2 regions of the Vibrio sp. QJM3NY_26 genome follow, and region 1 is predicted to be linked to the other one. Evidence: predicted binding sites of a transcription regulator. Region 1 holds the regulator's gene; the other holds the start of a gene.
What was found. The regulator PurR, encoded in region 1, represses purine synthesis genes. The targets are predictions, from matches to a motif close to TNANGNAAACGTTTNCNTNA.

Region 2: AC3CH4_RS23150 (formate--tetrahydrofolate ligase) is a predicted target of PurR. The motif match lies at 3,163-3,182, and genes of this name have one in related genera.

What each region holds. Positions count from the first base shown of each region.
Region 1 covers NZ_CM173515.1:2,269,234-2,277,171, forward strand. The annotation lists gene cmoM (tRNA uridine 5-oxyacetic acid(34) methyltransferase CmoM) at 1-489, opposite strand, end outside; gene elyC (envelope biogenesis factor ElyC) at 605-1,459, shown strand; gene torR (two-component system response regulator TorR) at 1,686-2,399, opposite strand; gene torD (molecular chaperone TorD) at 2,684-3,331, shown strand; gene purR (HTH-type transcriptional repressor PurR) at 3,648-4,652, shown strand; cyclic di-GMP riboswitch class I at 4,823-4,908, shown strand; gene AC3CH4_RS09975 (TfoX/Sxy family DNA transformation protein) at 5,036-5,626, shown strand; gene AC3CH4_RS09980 (TVP38/TMEM64 family protein) at 5,762-6,442, shown strand; gene AC3CH4_RS09985 (putative signal transducing protein) at 6,496-6,813, shown strand; gene AC3CH4_RS09990 (alpha/beta fold hydrolase) at 6,962-7,759, opposite strand.
Region 2 covers NZ_CM173516.1:1,757,082-1,765,019, reverse strand. The annotation lists gene AC3CH4_RS23155 (sensor domain-containing diguanylate cyclase) at 1-1,146, opposite strand, end outside; gene AC3CH4_RS23150 (formate--tetrahydrofolate ligase) at 1,384-3,132, opposite strand; gene AC3CH4_RS23145 (inosine/guanosine kinase) at 3,426-4,730, opposite strand; gene AC3CH4_RS23140 (CreA family protein) at 4,873-5,349, opposite strand; gene AC3CH4_RS23135 (hypothetical protein) at 5,598-6,092, shown strand; gene AC3CH4_RS23130 (HD domain-containing phosphohydrolase) at 6,153-7,938, shown strand, end outside.

The sequences.
Region 1 (7,938 bases):
CACATTTTTCAGGACTAATCCGTGGTGGTTGTAAAACATTATCGAAGCAACGCCACCGGGGTTTACTTGCTCCAACAATAAATCAAGCGCCTCTTTAGGATCTGCGAGCCATTCCATTACGGCATGAAACATCAAAAAATCGACTTTCTCATCGAGATGTTCTGCGACTTTTTGTACCGGAGAATGGATGAATCGATACTGATCTAACAAACCCGCTTCGCTGATACTTTCTTCTGCTAGCTTCAGCATTTCAGAAGAGAGGTCGCAAAGAGAAACGTTATGCCCAAGCGACGCAATTTTTTGCGACATCTGCGCAAGGCCGCCTCCAGCATCAAGCACATGCAGCGGCGAAGCTGATTGCTCAAATTTGCTCAAAGCTTGTTCTAAATCTTCCCATACGATGATCTGACGGATCTCTCCTTTGTCAGAGCCGTAAATGTTTTTTGCAAATTTGTGGGCAATATCGTCGAAATTACGGTCTTCAGTCACGGCTACTTGAGTTATTATGTCCTATCGTGCCTGCTATTCTGTCACAGGAATTTCAGGAATAAAGAGGCGATGTCTCTTTTTACTACTAAGTGATGTTTTTTCGGACTATTCGGATATGTTTGAGCTGAAAAAAGTAGTGTCTTCGTTACTGATGCCACTGCCAGCAATGTTAATTCTCGCTTTTCTGGGTTTAGCCCTAGTGATGTTTACTACCAAAAGGAAGACGGGTTGCCTAATCACCCTTTCAGCCCTCTGTGGTATTTTCCTCATCGCTTTCCAGCCAGTTTCTAATCAACTTTTAATGCCAATGGAAAGGCAACACACCGCTTTTTTACCTGTCGATGAAACCATCGATTACGTGATGGTTCTCGGAAGTGGTCACGTCGTAGACGACCAAATCCCACCAACATCAGAGCTTAGTCGCACCGGTCTAATGCGTTTAAGTGAAGGGATTCGTATTCTACGCCTTTACCCTGGTGCAAAACTCATTTTGTCGGGCTATGGCGCAGGCACTGAAGTGAGCAATGCTAGAATGATGGCCAAAGTTGCGTTGGCACTAGGTGTCTCAAAGCCCGATATCATTCTGCTTGAAACAGCAAAAGACACTTGGGAAGAAGCCCGCCAAGCCGCTGCGTTCGTTAAAAATAAAAGAATGGTACTGGTAACTTCCGCTAGCCATATGACTCGCGCATTGAATGAATTCCATGCTGCCGGCATGAGGCCATTACCAGCACCAACCAACTACCTTGCACAAGAAGGGATTGTTGAACCTTGGAATAAGTACATGCCCAAAGCTCTTTACCTTGAACAAACTGAGCGTTACTGGCACGAAACAATGGGGTTGATGTGGCAAAGCCTGCGTGATTGGCTTGATACAAGTAATGACACCGTTGAAGAACCCATTGTTGTTCCTGAAACATCTCGCTTAGTTGAAGATGACGGTGGTATTTCTGCGGCGCAGCCTCAATAAACTCAACCGAATAAGTAAACTGGATCTTATCAGTAGACATAATCTTACCTGTAAACATAGTTTTATCTGTAGACTCGACCAGATAGGCAAAACTGATTAACCAAGTAATTTGCAGGTTTCCAGTTCGTAAACAGTAAAAGCTAAACAATAAAAAAGCCGAGACATCAATGATGTCTCGGCTTTTTACGTTTAAATATCGTTGTTGATTAGTCATTCCTAAAGGAAATCAATCACCAGCGAACATGTAACCTTCACCGTGAACCGTTACAAAAATTTGTGGATTCTTAGGGTCAAACTCCATCTTCGCACGCATACGACGGATTAACACGTCGATAGTTCGATCGTTTGGAGCATCCACTCGGTGGCTGATCATATTCAGAATGCGTTCACGACTTAATACCTGGTTAGGGTAAGAAGAGAGCGCAACCAACAGTTCATATTCAGCTTTAGTCAGTTTTACCGGTTCGCCGTTTTTGCTTAGCGCACGACGAGGGATATCAAACGTCCACTCACCAAAACGAACCACAGATTCGTCTTCAGTCTCTTCAACCTTACCTGCTGCTGTTTTACGAGCGGCAGAAATGCGCCAAAGTAGGTTTTTAACTCGAACCAATAACTCGCGAAGTTCGAAGGGTTTAGTAACGTAATCGTCAGCGCCCATTTCAAGGCCAACGATTTTGTCGATGCTATCCGTGCGTCCAGTAACTAAAATAATTCCAATGTCTGATTGACTGCGTAATTCGCGAGTTAGCATCAATCCATCTTCGCCTGGTAAGTTGATGTCCAGCATAATGAGGTCAACGTTATTATCTTCTAACACGTTTCTCATTTGAGCGCCGCTTTCCGCTTCGCTTACTGTGTAACCTTCGTTCTGGAAGTATCCGACCAGTTTACTGCGGGTTACCACATCATCTTCTACGACTAATACGTGATAGCTCATCTACACCACTTTTCTTATTTAATAGTTTCAGTGACTATTCTATTCATAACTCGTAACAATTCTAGTGGTACACAAGATAAAAGCCAGAAACATGGATCTTTTTTGATACAAGACAATCTTAAACCTTGCTATTTATCGTCCATCGCAATTCAATATAGGCATTACTACTAACGAGTAACTTTGCGTTTCGCAAATAACCTTGTTATTCAGCCTTGGTGTGCTTTGCACAAGTAACTTCAAGATGCATATAAGTAACACCACAAGACTAAATCAGGATCTAAGAAATGAAAGATACGAAAGCGTTCAACGAGCAAAGAGCAGAAATATACTGGTGGCTATCAAGCTTATTCGCTAAAGAGCTCACTCAAGAAGAACTCGATCACTACCACTCTGTTGAAATTCGTTCTTTCCTAACTGGTTTAGGCGAAAATGAAACACTAAAGCCGGCGATCGATAGCCTAGTGGATGCGCTAAACCGCCTACAAACGCGTGAGGATGCTCAACTAGAATTGTCTGCTGACTTCTGTGACTTATTCTTAAAAACAGATAAGCATGGCGCACTTCCTTACGCTTCTATGTATATCGGTGAGACTGGCCTTTTGAATGATAAGCCAGCAAAAGATATGGAAGAGATCATGGCCAAGCACAACTTAGTGGTGAACCAAGACCTAAAAGAACCAGCTGACCACATCGCTATCGCACTCGACTTCCTTGGCAACTTGATCATCCGTTCTAATGAAACGGAACTTGAAGAAGAGCTAGAGAAATCGTTCATTGTTCAACAGCAATTTATCGAGCAACAACTTCTTACTTGGGTACCAAAGTTCAACGTTAAATGTCATGACGTTGACGAATTCGGTTTCTACGCATCAGTCTCATCTCTGCTACTTGCATTCTGTAAATTGGACACCCAATACCTCGCTGGTGAATAAGCTTATTGGATGACTCGTTAAATAAATTCAGAAGAATGTGACAATTCACCCGGATTTCCGGGTGAATTTTATTGCGAGTAATTTCTAGTCAGTCTAAAATTGTGACCGCAAACGATAAAATATGAAACATTCACGAAATGCTATGCTTATTATAGTTTTGAGCATTTCGGTGTTAAGACAAGCCGCTCAATAGCGGTTTTTTGTTTTTTAGCACTTTAGTACCCAAAGAGCCCTACAAATTTAAGCTCTTAGTTAGGTAGCTTAACGGCTACTTCATTCCGTACTTTGGGAAAGTAGCTTCTAATAGGATAAAACCATGGCCACTATAAAAGATGTCGCTCGCTTAGCAGGCGTATCAACAACAACCGTTTCTCACGTAATCAACAAAACTCGCTTTGTTGCAGAAGCGACGCAAGAAAAAGTAAATAAAGCCGTAGACGAACTGAACTATGCACCAAGTGCCGTTGCTCGTAGTTTGAAGTGCAATACAACCCGCACTATCGGCATGCTAGTTACTCAATCAACTAACCTATTCTTCTCTGAAGTTATCGATGGTGTTGAAAGCTACTGCTACCGTCAAGGTTACACTTTGATTCTGTGTAATACGGGCGGTATCTATGAGAAGCAACGTGACTACATTCGAATGCTTGCAGAGAAACGTGTAGATGGCATCTTAGTTATGTGTTCTGACCTAACTGAAGAGCTAAGAGGCATGTTAGACCGTCACGCTGACATTCCTAAAGTGATTATGGATTGGGGCCCTGAGAGTTCTCAAGCAGATAAGATCATCGACAACTCTGAGGAAGGTGGTTACCTAGCGACCAAATACCTCATTGAGCACGGTCACTCCAAGATTGCTTGTTTAAGTGGCCACTTAGACAAAGCGGCATGTGTTGAACGCATCGCGGGTTACAAACGCGCACTCAACGAAGCTAAGATTGCTACCGATGATAACATGATCATTGAAGGTAACTTCGAGTGTGATACTGCGGTTCTTGCTGCAGAGAAAATCATTAAGATGGTAGATCGCCCAACGGCCGTATTCTGTTTTAACGACACAATGGCACTCGGCCTAATGAGCAGATTGCAAGAGAAAGGAATTCGTATCCCTGAAGATATTTCAGTGATCGGCTATGACAACATCGAGTTGGCTGAATACTTCTCTCCACCGTTAACAACGGTTCACCAACCCAAACGTCGTGTTGGTAAGAACGCTTTCGAAATTTTGTTAGAACGCATTAAAGATAAAGACCATGAAAAGCGTGTGTTCGAAATGCACCCTGAAATTGTTGAGCGAAGCACAGTTAAAACGTTAAATTAATTGATAAATTCAGTTTAATATAATTAAGCGCACCTTTAGGTGCGCTTTTTTTATCAACAACATGAATGAACCTGGTATCATACTGGAAAGATCATTAATTGAAGCAATATCACATTTTGAAATAACAAGTGTGAGCCTCATTCAACAAAAACTTTATTCTATTCAATCAGTCACGCACAGGGCAAATCACTTGAAAGAGTGAGACGCAAAGCTTCCGGCCTAAACCACTCGTTGGTATGGTAGCGGGGTTACCGATGGCAAAATGCAGTAACTACTAATAATTTAGTAATTTACGGCTAATTGACAATTTAATTGCAACATTTTGCTAATCTCTCGGACCTGCTTATTTGGTGGCGTAGTTCAAATACACCGAGATAAATAACATGGATAAACCGATACTAAAGGATTCAATGAAATTATTTGAATCCCTAGGAAAAATAAAATCACGCTCGATGTTTGGTGGCTTCGGTCTTTTTGCTGATGACACTATGTTTGCTCTGGTTGTAAATGACCAGCTGCACATACGAGCAGACAAATGCACAACGAAACAGTTCGAACAACAAGGCTTTCAACCGTACGTCTACAAAAAACGTGGTTTCCCTGTCGTTACTAAATATTTCGCTTTACCCGAAGGCCTGTGGCAAGACCAAGAGAAAATCTTGCAGCTTGCAACGACGTCTCTGGGTTTTGCTAAAGAAGAAAAAGCTGAGCAATCTTCAGCTAAGCCTACTCGACTCAAAGATCTGCCCAACCTTCGACTCGCCACTGAGCGTATGTTGAAAAAAGCAGGGATCGATTCCGTAGAACGTTTATATGAATCTGGCTCTGTAAACGCATTTAACGCCATCAAAGAATCACATGCGTCTTCTGTCAGTATTGAACTACTTTGGGCGCTAGAAGGCGCGATCAATGGCACACATTGGTCTGTTATACCGCAGCAGCGTCGTGAAGAGCTTATCAATCGCGTCAATTAACATTGTAAGTGAAAAACTATATACATAACTAAGCCGCATTTACTGCGGCTTTTTTTATATCTGCTGAAAGTTAATCTATGCTTTGCCTGTCTGTCTATACTAATGGTATACATTGAAAATTTAGAGGAAGTATCAATGAGTAAGAAAATGATATTGGGTATTGTGTTGGTCGTAACCATCGTCTTGTTAGGCGTCAATTTCGGCCAATACCTAACGCTTGAAAATGCCAAGGCCCAACAAGCCGTTTTAAATGACTACATTGATAGCAACTTCATTGCTGCCGCTGCTATCTATTTTGTCGCGTATGTAATGATTACTGCTTTCTCAATTCCTGGTGCTGCTGTTGTGACCCTGTTAGGAGCTGCGCTATTTGGTTTCTGGAATAGTTTGCTGCTGGTCTCTTTCGCCAGTGCCATTGGTGCAACCCTCGCATTTCTAAGTAGCCGCTACCTTTTACGTGACTGGATCCAAACCAAATTTGGTGACAAATTAGCAACGATTAACAAGGGCGTTGAAAAAGACGGAGCATTTTACTTGTTTTCTCTGCGTCTGATTCCTGTATTCCCATTTTTCCTTATCAATCTGTTGATGGGTCTAACACCGATGTCTGTGAGTCGCTATTACATTACAAGTCAAATAGGAATGTTACCGGGTACTGCCGTTTTCTTGAATGCTGGTACTCAACTCGCGGAAATTGATTCACTTTCGGGTATCGTGTCCCCTTCAGTACTATTGTCATTTGCCTTACTGGGTGTATTCCCAATCATTGCTAAATGGTTGATGAATAAATTTCGCTCAGCACCTGTGGCTGAATAACGTATACCTATAATAGCTTAATAACGCATATAGCCAGATAAGGTTCTATCTCAATGAAAATCTTCAGTGCATCGAATCCGACAGAAGCCCACATCATCCGTGGATTACTAGAAAGTGTGAATATTGCGTGTGAAGTCCGTGGTGAAGGGTTATTCGGTTTGAAAGGGGAAATCCCATTTACCGAAGAAACTGACCCCTACGTATGGTTATATGAGCCAGAATTGGCGAGCAAAGCCTGGGCAGTTGTTAATGACTACCAGAAACAGCAAGATTCAATCATTTATGAAGAGTGGCGTTGCGGAGAATGTCATGAAGTCAACGAAGCACAATTTGGTTCTTGTTGGCAGTGCGGTGCTGCTTCACCTGAATAGCAGGTTTTGAAAGGTAAAGTGGCTCCAACGGCCTTTTATAACCACTCGGTCAGATACCTCCTCCAAATAAAAACGGGAAGCTAAAATTAGCTTCCCGTTTTTGTCTCAATTCTATTCGAGCGTCTGTTCTGGTGAAGAATCGAGATAATCACTGAATTTGCTTTTGAATAAAAGCGATAGATCGTTGATTGAATTCTTCAGGGTTTTCTACGTTACATACGTGTCCACAATTCGGAATTTCTACTAGCTCGCTCGACTTATGCGCCTCTACCATTTCTTTTACTGGCTTGATGAACATGTAGTCTCGCTCGCCCATCAAATACAAAGTTGGAATCGGCAACTCTCGGTCTTTGAAGTATTTCATCAATGGGTTTACATCAGCCGTGAGGATAAACCAGCGCTTGAACTCTTTCTGGCACAGTTTTTTGGCTTCGCGGATAAACAGGTGACGTGATTCTTTTTGGCTTTTTTGTGGCATCACAACGTAAGCAAAAAGGCTGTATAACCACATATAAGGAATGATGTGCTTACTCAAGTTACCCAACTTGATTAAGACTTGAGAGCGAGTGTTGAGTTTAGTCACGGCACCACCCAGTACCATTGAACGCACACGGCCAGCCGCTAGCTCTGCGACATTACGGACAATAATCGTGCCCAAAGACATACCTACAAAGTGTGCAGAACGGATTTTCAGATGGTCTAACACCTTAAGAATATCAAGCGTCACCGATTTGAACGTATAACGATTCGAAATCAGCCCTTTGAGGATGTTGTCTGATTTACCATGCCCTCTCAAATCAATGAGAAGCAAGTTGAAGTGCTGTTTATACGCTTTGATCTGCTTAAACCAGATGGAGGAACTGCCTCCTGCGCCATGCACAAATACAACCCACTCATCGCTCGTAGGGTGAGTAAATGTTTTATGAAATAGTAAACTCTCAGACATACCTATCGCTTTAATTATTGGAATGGAGCTCTGCCTCATCACAAGGCGATGGCTAAGGATATCACGCAATCAAGAAATTTAAGTGATAATAGTGTCAAACCTAACATTAGTCATGTGAATACCTACCCCACCTTTTCTACCTGACTAAAATGAGTTTGCAAGTTTTGTCTTCCTAAACG
Region 2 (7,938 bases), on a different replicon from region 1:
TTCGTAGCCACTGACTCGAGTAAATTCTTGGTTAACTTTAATGATTCGGTTATTTCTGTCGGTAATGACCAGTGCAGACATACCGTTCATTGCTGCTTTGGCCAGTTGGCTATCTATGCTGTTCTTTTTATGGTTACTGTTCCACAAAACAAAACCAGCAGAGATCATAGAAATTAGGAAAGATAAGGTGATGACCTGCACGAATATGGCTTGTTTTTCTTGTAGGTACTGGCTGCTGAACAGTTGGTTTTCAACATGAAGAACCAAATAAATTGGTCCTTCAAATTGCTTTATTTTAGGGCTGATATCTGAGTGGAAATACCAGTTTTTACCATCAAAGTAGCTAGAAGAGGTATTTTCTTGAATGGCTTTCCAAAGTTCAGGGTAAAGCTTCGCGTAGGTTTTATCTGAACGAGATTCAATAAGATGGCCAAACGATTCTTCGATATCCGGGCCCATGATGACATGTCCGGTCCTGTTAAGAATAACAGGGACGGCGGATGACGTACCGATTTGATAAAGAAGACGGTCGTAGACCTCGAGCATATTCAGGTTAGCGATAAAGTAACCAATAATACGATCTTCTGATGCGACGGGTGTCATTATCCTTAGGGCTGGCATCAAAGGATGGACAACCTCACCATTTTCAATCTCTAAATCGATACCGTTGGAGCTTACGTCTCCAATCTTCAGTCGATGGAGATCTTTAAAGTAGCTACGAGCTGATTTGTTCTGCAGTTTATTCTCAGGAACTATTGTCGCTTTATTGTTGTTGTAATTGATACGGTAAACCTCGTTACCTTCTAGGTCGAGGTAGCGAAGTTGAGAATAGTATTGTTGTCCGCGAGCTAACATCACCCACAAATCTTGCAGAGCTTGTTTATGAACAATTGATGGTTCTTCAATTGCGCGAAGCAACGTTTGAGAGTCTGCGATGGAAGGAACAGAATTAGATATTTGGTCAACAATAACGGCCAGTTCGTGGAAGCTGTATTCAATTTGGTTTTGACTTGATTGCTTAATATTTAGCGTGTGCTGAGCGTCTATCCGATCAAATTCAGAGTTAATATAGAGGGCAGGGACTAGTCCTAGGGCAAAAATGGTACATAGAAATTGGCTGACTAGTTTTTTTATACTCGTATTCATCACTGTCCTCAAAGAATCAGCGCAATACTATATATTTTATGGGGTTTTTAATGTGATCTTGACCCAGAACTTAAAACAAGCTTTGCATATAATTATGGTTTTAGTGCAACTTTTTGCAATTAAGCTTGATTGTTGAGCAATCACTTCGTTAAAAAATGATTGCTCGATATAGAACGACGATCTGAAACTTGAGCCCAATTAATCGCGATTAATTGCCGTTTATCTAGCTATGAGCAGCTAGCTTAGGCCGATAATATTTCCATTGCTATCAATATCTAATGACATGAAAGCCGGTTTATCAGGTAAACCTGGCATGGTCATTACGTTGCCGCACAAAGCGTAGATGAAGCCTGCACCAGCACATAGTTTTAACTCTCTAACGGGTACGTCAAACTGAGTGGGTGCACCCTTTATTTGAGCTTCTGTTGAAATCGATAATGGCGTTTTTGCCAAACAAACCGATAGGTCGCTATAGCCGTGTTGGTTGAACTCAGTCAGTTGCTTTCTTGCCAGTGGTGATAGCGAAATACTTGCTGCGCCGTATCCGACTTCAGCGACTGCCATCAGTTTCTCTTCTAAGCTTTGCTCAGAGTAGTACAAAGGCTTAAATTTACTCTCTGTTTTGCATGCTTTTACCACGGCGTGAGCCAACTGAGTTGTACCTTCACCACCTTGACCAAAGGCTTCACTTACTTCAACGCTGACACTTGGGTCAAAGTCGGTGATCATTTGTTTCAAAGCATCGATCTCTTGAGCAGAATCTTGTGGGAATTGGTTAATTGCTACTACCGTTGGCACTTGGTATTGCTTAACATTGTTGATATGCCATTTAAGGTTTTCGAAGCCCGCGGCTAGGGCGTCTTGGTCATCATTAAAAATCGAATCCGGTAACGGAGTGCCTGGTCTTAAATCGTATAATCCAGAGTTCGCCTTTAATCCGCGTAATGTAGCTACAACGACTGCGCAATCGGGTTTTTTGTTCGATGCTTTCACCTTTATGTTACAAGCTTTCTCAAACCCCATGTCAGAGCCGAAGCCGCCTTCAGTCACAACAAAATCACTCAGTTTGAGAGCAATCTTATCGGCAATAATTGAAGAGTTACCATGTGCAATGTTAGCGAAAGGCCCCGCGTGTATTAGGGTAGGAACGCCTTCAAGGGTTTGCATCAATGTAGGTTCAATAGAGTCCTTCATCGTTACTGTCATCGCGCCTGCAACGTTGAAGTCTTCTGCGGTTAATGGCGAACCTTGATTGTTGTATGCGAGTACGACACGGCCGATACGCTTGCGTAGGTCTTGTAGATCATCGGCCAGCGCGAGAATAGCCATCAGCTCTGAAGCGGCTGAGATATCAAAACCATCTTCGCGTTCAAGGCCATTAATTGTTTTGTCTGCTTCGTTTTTGCCTACTGTGATCATGCGCAATGCGCGGTCATTGTGGTCGAGTACACGGCGCCACACGATTCTGCTTGGATCGATGTCTAATGATTTTAAGCCAGAGCGCGTTTCAAAGGCTTCTAATCCTTCACGCTGCTCGTGATACAAACGAGCGTCGATAGCGGCAGAGGCAAGGTTGTGAGCGGCTGTTACAGCATGAATATCACCGGTGAGGTGCAAGTTTAATTGTTCCATAGGGGCGACTTGAGAGTAACCACCACCGGCTGCGCCACCTTTAACACCAAAAACTGGGCCCATTGAAGGCTGGCGAATGCAGGCCATCGCAGATTGGTTAATCTTTGCGAGGCCTTGTGCTAATCCAATAGTAGTGACGGTTTTGCCTTCGCCAAGAGGCGTTGGTGTGATAGCGGTCACCACGACCAATTTACCATCTTGTTGGTTGGCGAGGCGTTCAAGTGATGTCAGAGACACTTTAGATTTGTATTGCCCTAATGGCTGATGTTCGTTGTGTTGCAGGCCAGCTTGTTTGGCAACTTCACTGATGTTTTTAAGGGGAGTAGAGCGACAAATATCAATATCAGACAGCATATTTGATCCTTATATCAGAACCGAAAGGTTGTACGTAAACGTTTGCGTGGCGATAGTACTGTATAAATTTGCCAAGTAAAGGCAAACCACACGAATTATGTGCTGGAAGATAACAGATCTAAAGAGTCATTGCGCGAGATCAAATGTTAAACGAGCAAAATATTCGATGTGACTACCTTCAGCTGCAGTTATATTAGTGCTGAATACAAAAAGGGCTGCATATAGCAGCCCTTTAGGAATGGAAAATCTAGCTGGTCATCAACTTTGATGAGTTAACAACCTGGCATGGTTGATTATCGATCCCAGTATGTTTCTTCTAAGCTATCTTCGCGTTCAGGTAGCGCACGAGAAAGGCGAGGAGAGTGCTGAGTTAGCACCTCATAGCTTACGCGGTTTGCGTACTTACAAATTTGAGACAGTGAAGAGTAAGTCAAGCACGCGTGCTCGTGTTTCTCTGAATTCGGTACGTTCACGTGATGGTAACTGTTCGCTGCCATGTCATGTAGAAGTGCCGAAAGCGCGCCATCACCAGCACCGTTTGTGTTTTTAATCTCAAGTGGGCCACCTAAGTAAGGGCCGATGTGAGAGTACACTTTTACTGGGTCTTTACAGTCTTGCTTACGCATCGCACGGCTGAATTCGTATTTGTTAAATTCAGGAATGTTACCCGGTAATAACGGTAGTGTGGTTTCGCGTTTCGCTGGCTCGTCAGTGTAGCCTGCCATGTATAAGCCGACAGGACCCGCAGTGCAGAGAACTAGGTCAACCCACTCAAGCGCTTTGTTCGCCGCTAGCAAAGGATCTTTTTCACCCGTTAATGCTTCACCTTCATCTTCGTTCATTGCGACGATGGTTACGTTCTCTTTCAGGTATTCTTGCCACCATTCAGCGTTACCTTCGATCACGTACTTCGTACCAAGCGTCAGTACAACAGGCACATTGTGCGCTTTCGCGTATTCAATCGCTTTTTGTACCGCTTTTGGCATCGGATCTTCAGGCTTACCGCGCATTAAGTATGAAGACACAACCAATGCAGACGCTTTTTCAAAAATCTGTTCAGGAATACTTTCAGGGAGTAGTTGGTTCATGTGTCCTTCGTTGATCGCAAACGTACGTTCGCCATCTTCGGTAATGAGCGTATAACAACGACCAATTGGACCATCAACGGTTTGTAGGTGGTTTAAGTTCATACGAGAAGAAGTGCGGCAAAGGTAGCGGTAACCAAATGAGCCAACTTCAATCTTCTTAGACATTACGCCAAGCAGGACAGATTTACTGTCTGCAAGTACGGAATAGTTGTGCAATGTATTGCCGATAGTATCGCCAGGGTATTGATGCGTGATCAAACCGCGTTGAACTAATTCTTCATACAGCGCATCTGCTTTACTTTCTTCCAATACTAGTGAGTGACCTTTACTCAGCTCGTATTTTTCTAGGAACGCGTTGTCAACACGGGCCTCGATATCAACAATAGTTTGACCCACACCGACAATTGTTGCGCGGTGAAGCTTAGGTGTTTGTTGAATTTGGTTGACCAACGGATCACGGGCGTGAGTTGGAAAGTAGTGCTTAGATTTACGCTGTCCAGGAAATTTCATATGACAAATACAGTGAAAAAATTTTGCCGCATGATATCACATTTTGTTTCTGTTTCTTTCATTTTTATTACATTTTGAATCACCTGCGCAATGTCTGTACAGGTGATTCAGCTTACTCTTGCTTCAGACCATTCGTGTGAGACTATTCGACTGGAACGAGTGTTGCCGGATCTACGTAAGCCTTTGTACCCCATAGCGGAACGGTTGAAAGGCTATGTTTGAAACTGCCTTCTGTTTCTTTGGTTGTGTAAGACAAGTAAAGCAGCGATTGATTCTCAGCATCGTAGATACGACGAACCTTCATCGTTTTAAAAAAGATACTTTTCGACTGCTTGAATACCACTTCACCTGATTTACTTTTGTCTATTTTAGCAATCATTTCTGGAGTGATTTCGCCCGTTTGACGACAAGATATAGAGCTATCGCTTGGATCAGAAAGGCTAAGATTTGCTTCGATTGATGCAATGTGACAAGTCACACCTTCGATCTTATCATCATCTAAAGATGACATTTTGATATCCTTCATTGTGAAGAATCCCAAAGAGACGTCGCCAACCTCGTTGTCCGAACAGCCTGCTAACATTGTGATGATACCTGCTGCTATTAAGGCTTTTTTCATAAGAAGTCCTTTTTATTTATATAGTTCTGTTTACTATAAGGATATTGAAAGCTTGAATACGAGTGTAGAGCTTTTCACCGAGTTCTTAAAGGATGTTATGAGAGAATGAAAAATATGAAGCATTTAAAGTACTTGTTGGTGTTAGTTATGCTCTGTATCCTTTCTGCATGTAGCTCGGCACCTACGCCGACCATATGTCTTCCAAATAACTGTGATATTTGGGGTTACTAATCTTAGGTACTAAAAGAATGAATAACGAAATACCTGAAAGCGCGCATAAGAAAAACCAATGGCTGTTTAGCCAACTCGACATTGCTTATCCCGCAAAGGAGAGCTTGCTAGGTCGAGAACTTTATCAAAGCAGACTCCCATCCAAGAATTACCAACTCCTCGCTCAAGATCAAATTCCTTCCCAAATTGATGAACTTCATAAAGTCGATTTCCATAAACTGACGGTACTTTTTTCACTTAACCAAGCCAGTGTTTATCACGATGAAACCGAAAGGGCACATATGCTCGAGTTCTTGAGTCAGATTATGTTGTCTGATGAGCATGTTTTATACATTGGTACTCAAAGTGGTGATGTTGTGGCGAGTGCTATTGTCACAGAAGTGGAAGACTCTCTGTTGATCTCCGACGTGATTATTGAAAACGGTCAAGATATCAACGGCTTTGCCAAGCAGTTACATGATTTTTGGGCACAAGATCATGCTTCTCACGATAAAGTGTGGGTCGAGAACTAAAGATTCTTTGAGAAAGCGTTAATCTAAGTACAATACCCCATCTTTTATAAAGGGTTTTGTATGTACAAGCTATTGATATCAATCGCTGTATTGTGTGTTAGCGCTTTTTCTACAGTCAGTTTTGCTACCGACTGGGATATCAAACGCATCCTAGTTTTACACTCATACGAACCTTCTTACCAATGGACTGCTGACTTTCAGAAAGGGATAGACAGTGCGTTCAGCCAATCTCAAACCGAAGTTAAACTCTCAATCGAGTATTTGGATACAAAGCGCGTCCATAGCTCTGAGTACTACCACTCTCTCACCGATTACTTACAAGCCAAATACGCAGGTTATAAATTTGATGGTGTTATTGCGACTGACGATAACGCGGCTAATTTCCTTGAATCACTGAGTGCGTTGATTGACCGTGCGACACCTATTGTTGCGGCGGGTATCAATGATATAAGCACCGATATGTATGCGGTGTCTGATAGAGCGACTGTGCTTTATGAAAACGATCAGATAGACGTCAATATTAAGCTGATCTCTAAACTAAGACCTAATCTAAAGAACCTCTATTTCATCAATGATTACAGTGTCACTTCTGAGCTAATCCGTAAAGATATAAGCCATATTATGGCAAGCTTTCCATCGATTAATTTGGTAGAAATACGCGATTTGTCGCTCAAGCAAACAAGTGAGTTCTTGAAAGGGGTCTCTGTTGACGATGCGGTCTTACTGAGCCACTACAATACTGAGTTAGATCAAGGTGTATATCATACCTATCAAGAGGTCGCGGAAACCTTATCTGCATCGAGCGCCGCACCAGTGTTTGCGTTATGGCAGTTTAATATAGTCGGTGATGTACTCGGAGGTTATGTAAACCACTCGCGAAGTATGGGCGAAGAGGCCGTTAGTGCATTGGATAAGTATGTGCCTCTTAATTTTTCTACACCTTTAGTTCCCGGTGACAACAAGCGTTTTGTTTTCAATTATCCGGCGCTTAAAAAGTTTGGTATTGGTGATAATGTACTGCCGACAGGATCTGTGATTGTTAACGAGCCTTCCTCCTTTTTACAAAAGAACTTTCAATTGTTGTTGGGCTTAATCATGGTCATTACAGGGCTGAGCGTGATTATCGTGATGCAATTTATTACCCTGCGCCAAAAGAAAGAGTTGGCAAAAAAGAACAAGCGAATCCTTGCACTACAGAAACAAACTTTGAATGTTCAAAAAGACATGATTCATGTGCTGGGTGAAGCCATTGAAACTCGCTCTGGCGAGACGGGTAATCACGTTAAGCGTGTAGCCAAGTTATCCGCATTGCTTGCCAAGTATCGTGGCTTGAGCCATCGCGAGGTCGAGATGATTGAGATCATAAGCCCGATGCATGATGTAGGTAAGATTTCGGTTCCGGAATCTATCTTGGATAAACCAGGTAAATTGACAGACCAAGAGTGGGATGTAATGAAACTTCACACCACTGCGGGCTACAATTTACTGAAGAGCGGAGCGGGTGATATTACCAACCTCGCAGCAATCATTGCTAACGAACATCATGAGCGTTGGGATGGCACTGGATACCCTAATGGTAAGGTAGGTGAACAAATTCATTTGTTTGCTCGCATTACTGCGGTAGCCGATGTATTTGACGCATTGCTTAGTGCCCGCTGCTACAAAGAACCATGGCCATTAGAGATGGTCGTCGATTTGTTCGATAGAGAGTGTGGCTATCAATTTGACCCTAAACTAACCAAACTGCTACTGAAACACTTGCCCGAGTTTGTCGCCATCCGAGATTCGTATCCCGATACTGGAACTGTAGAATATGCGTCTGTACCTTCGATTGAAGTTAAGGTAT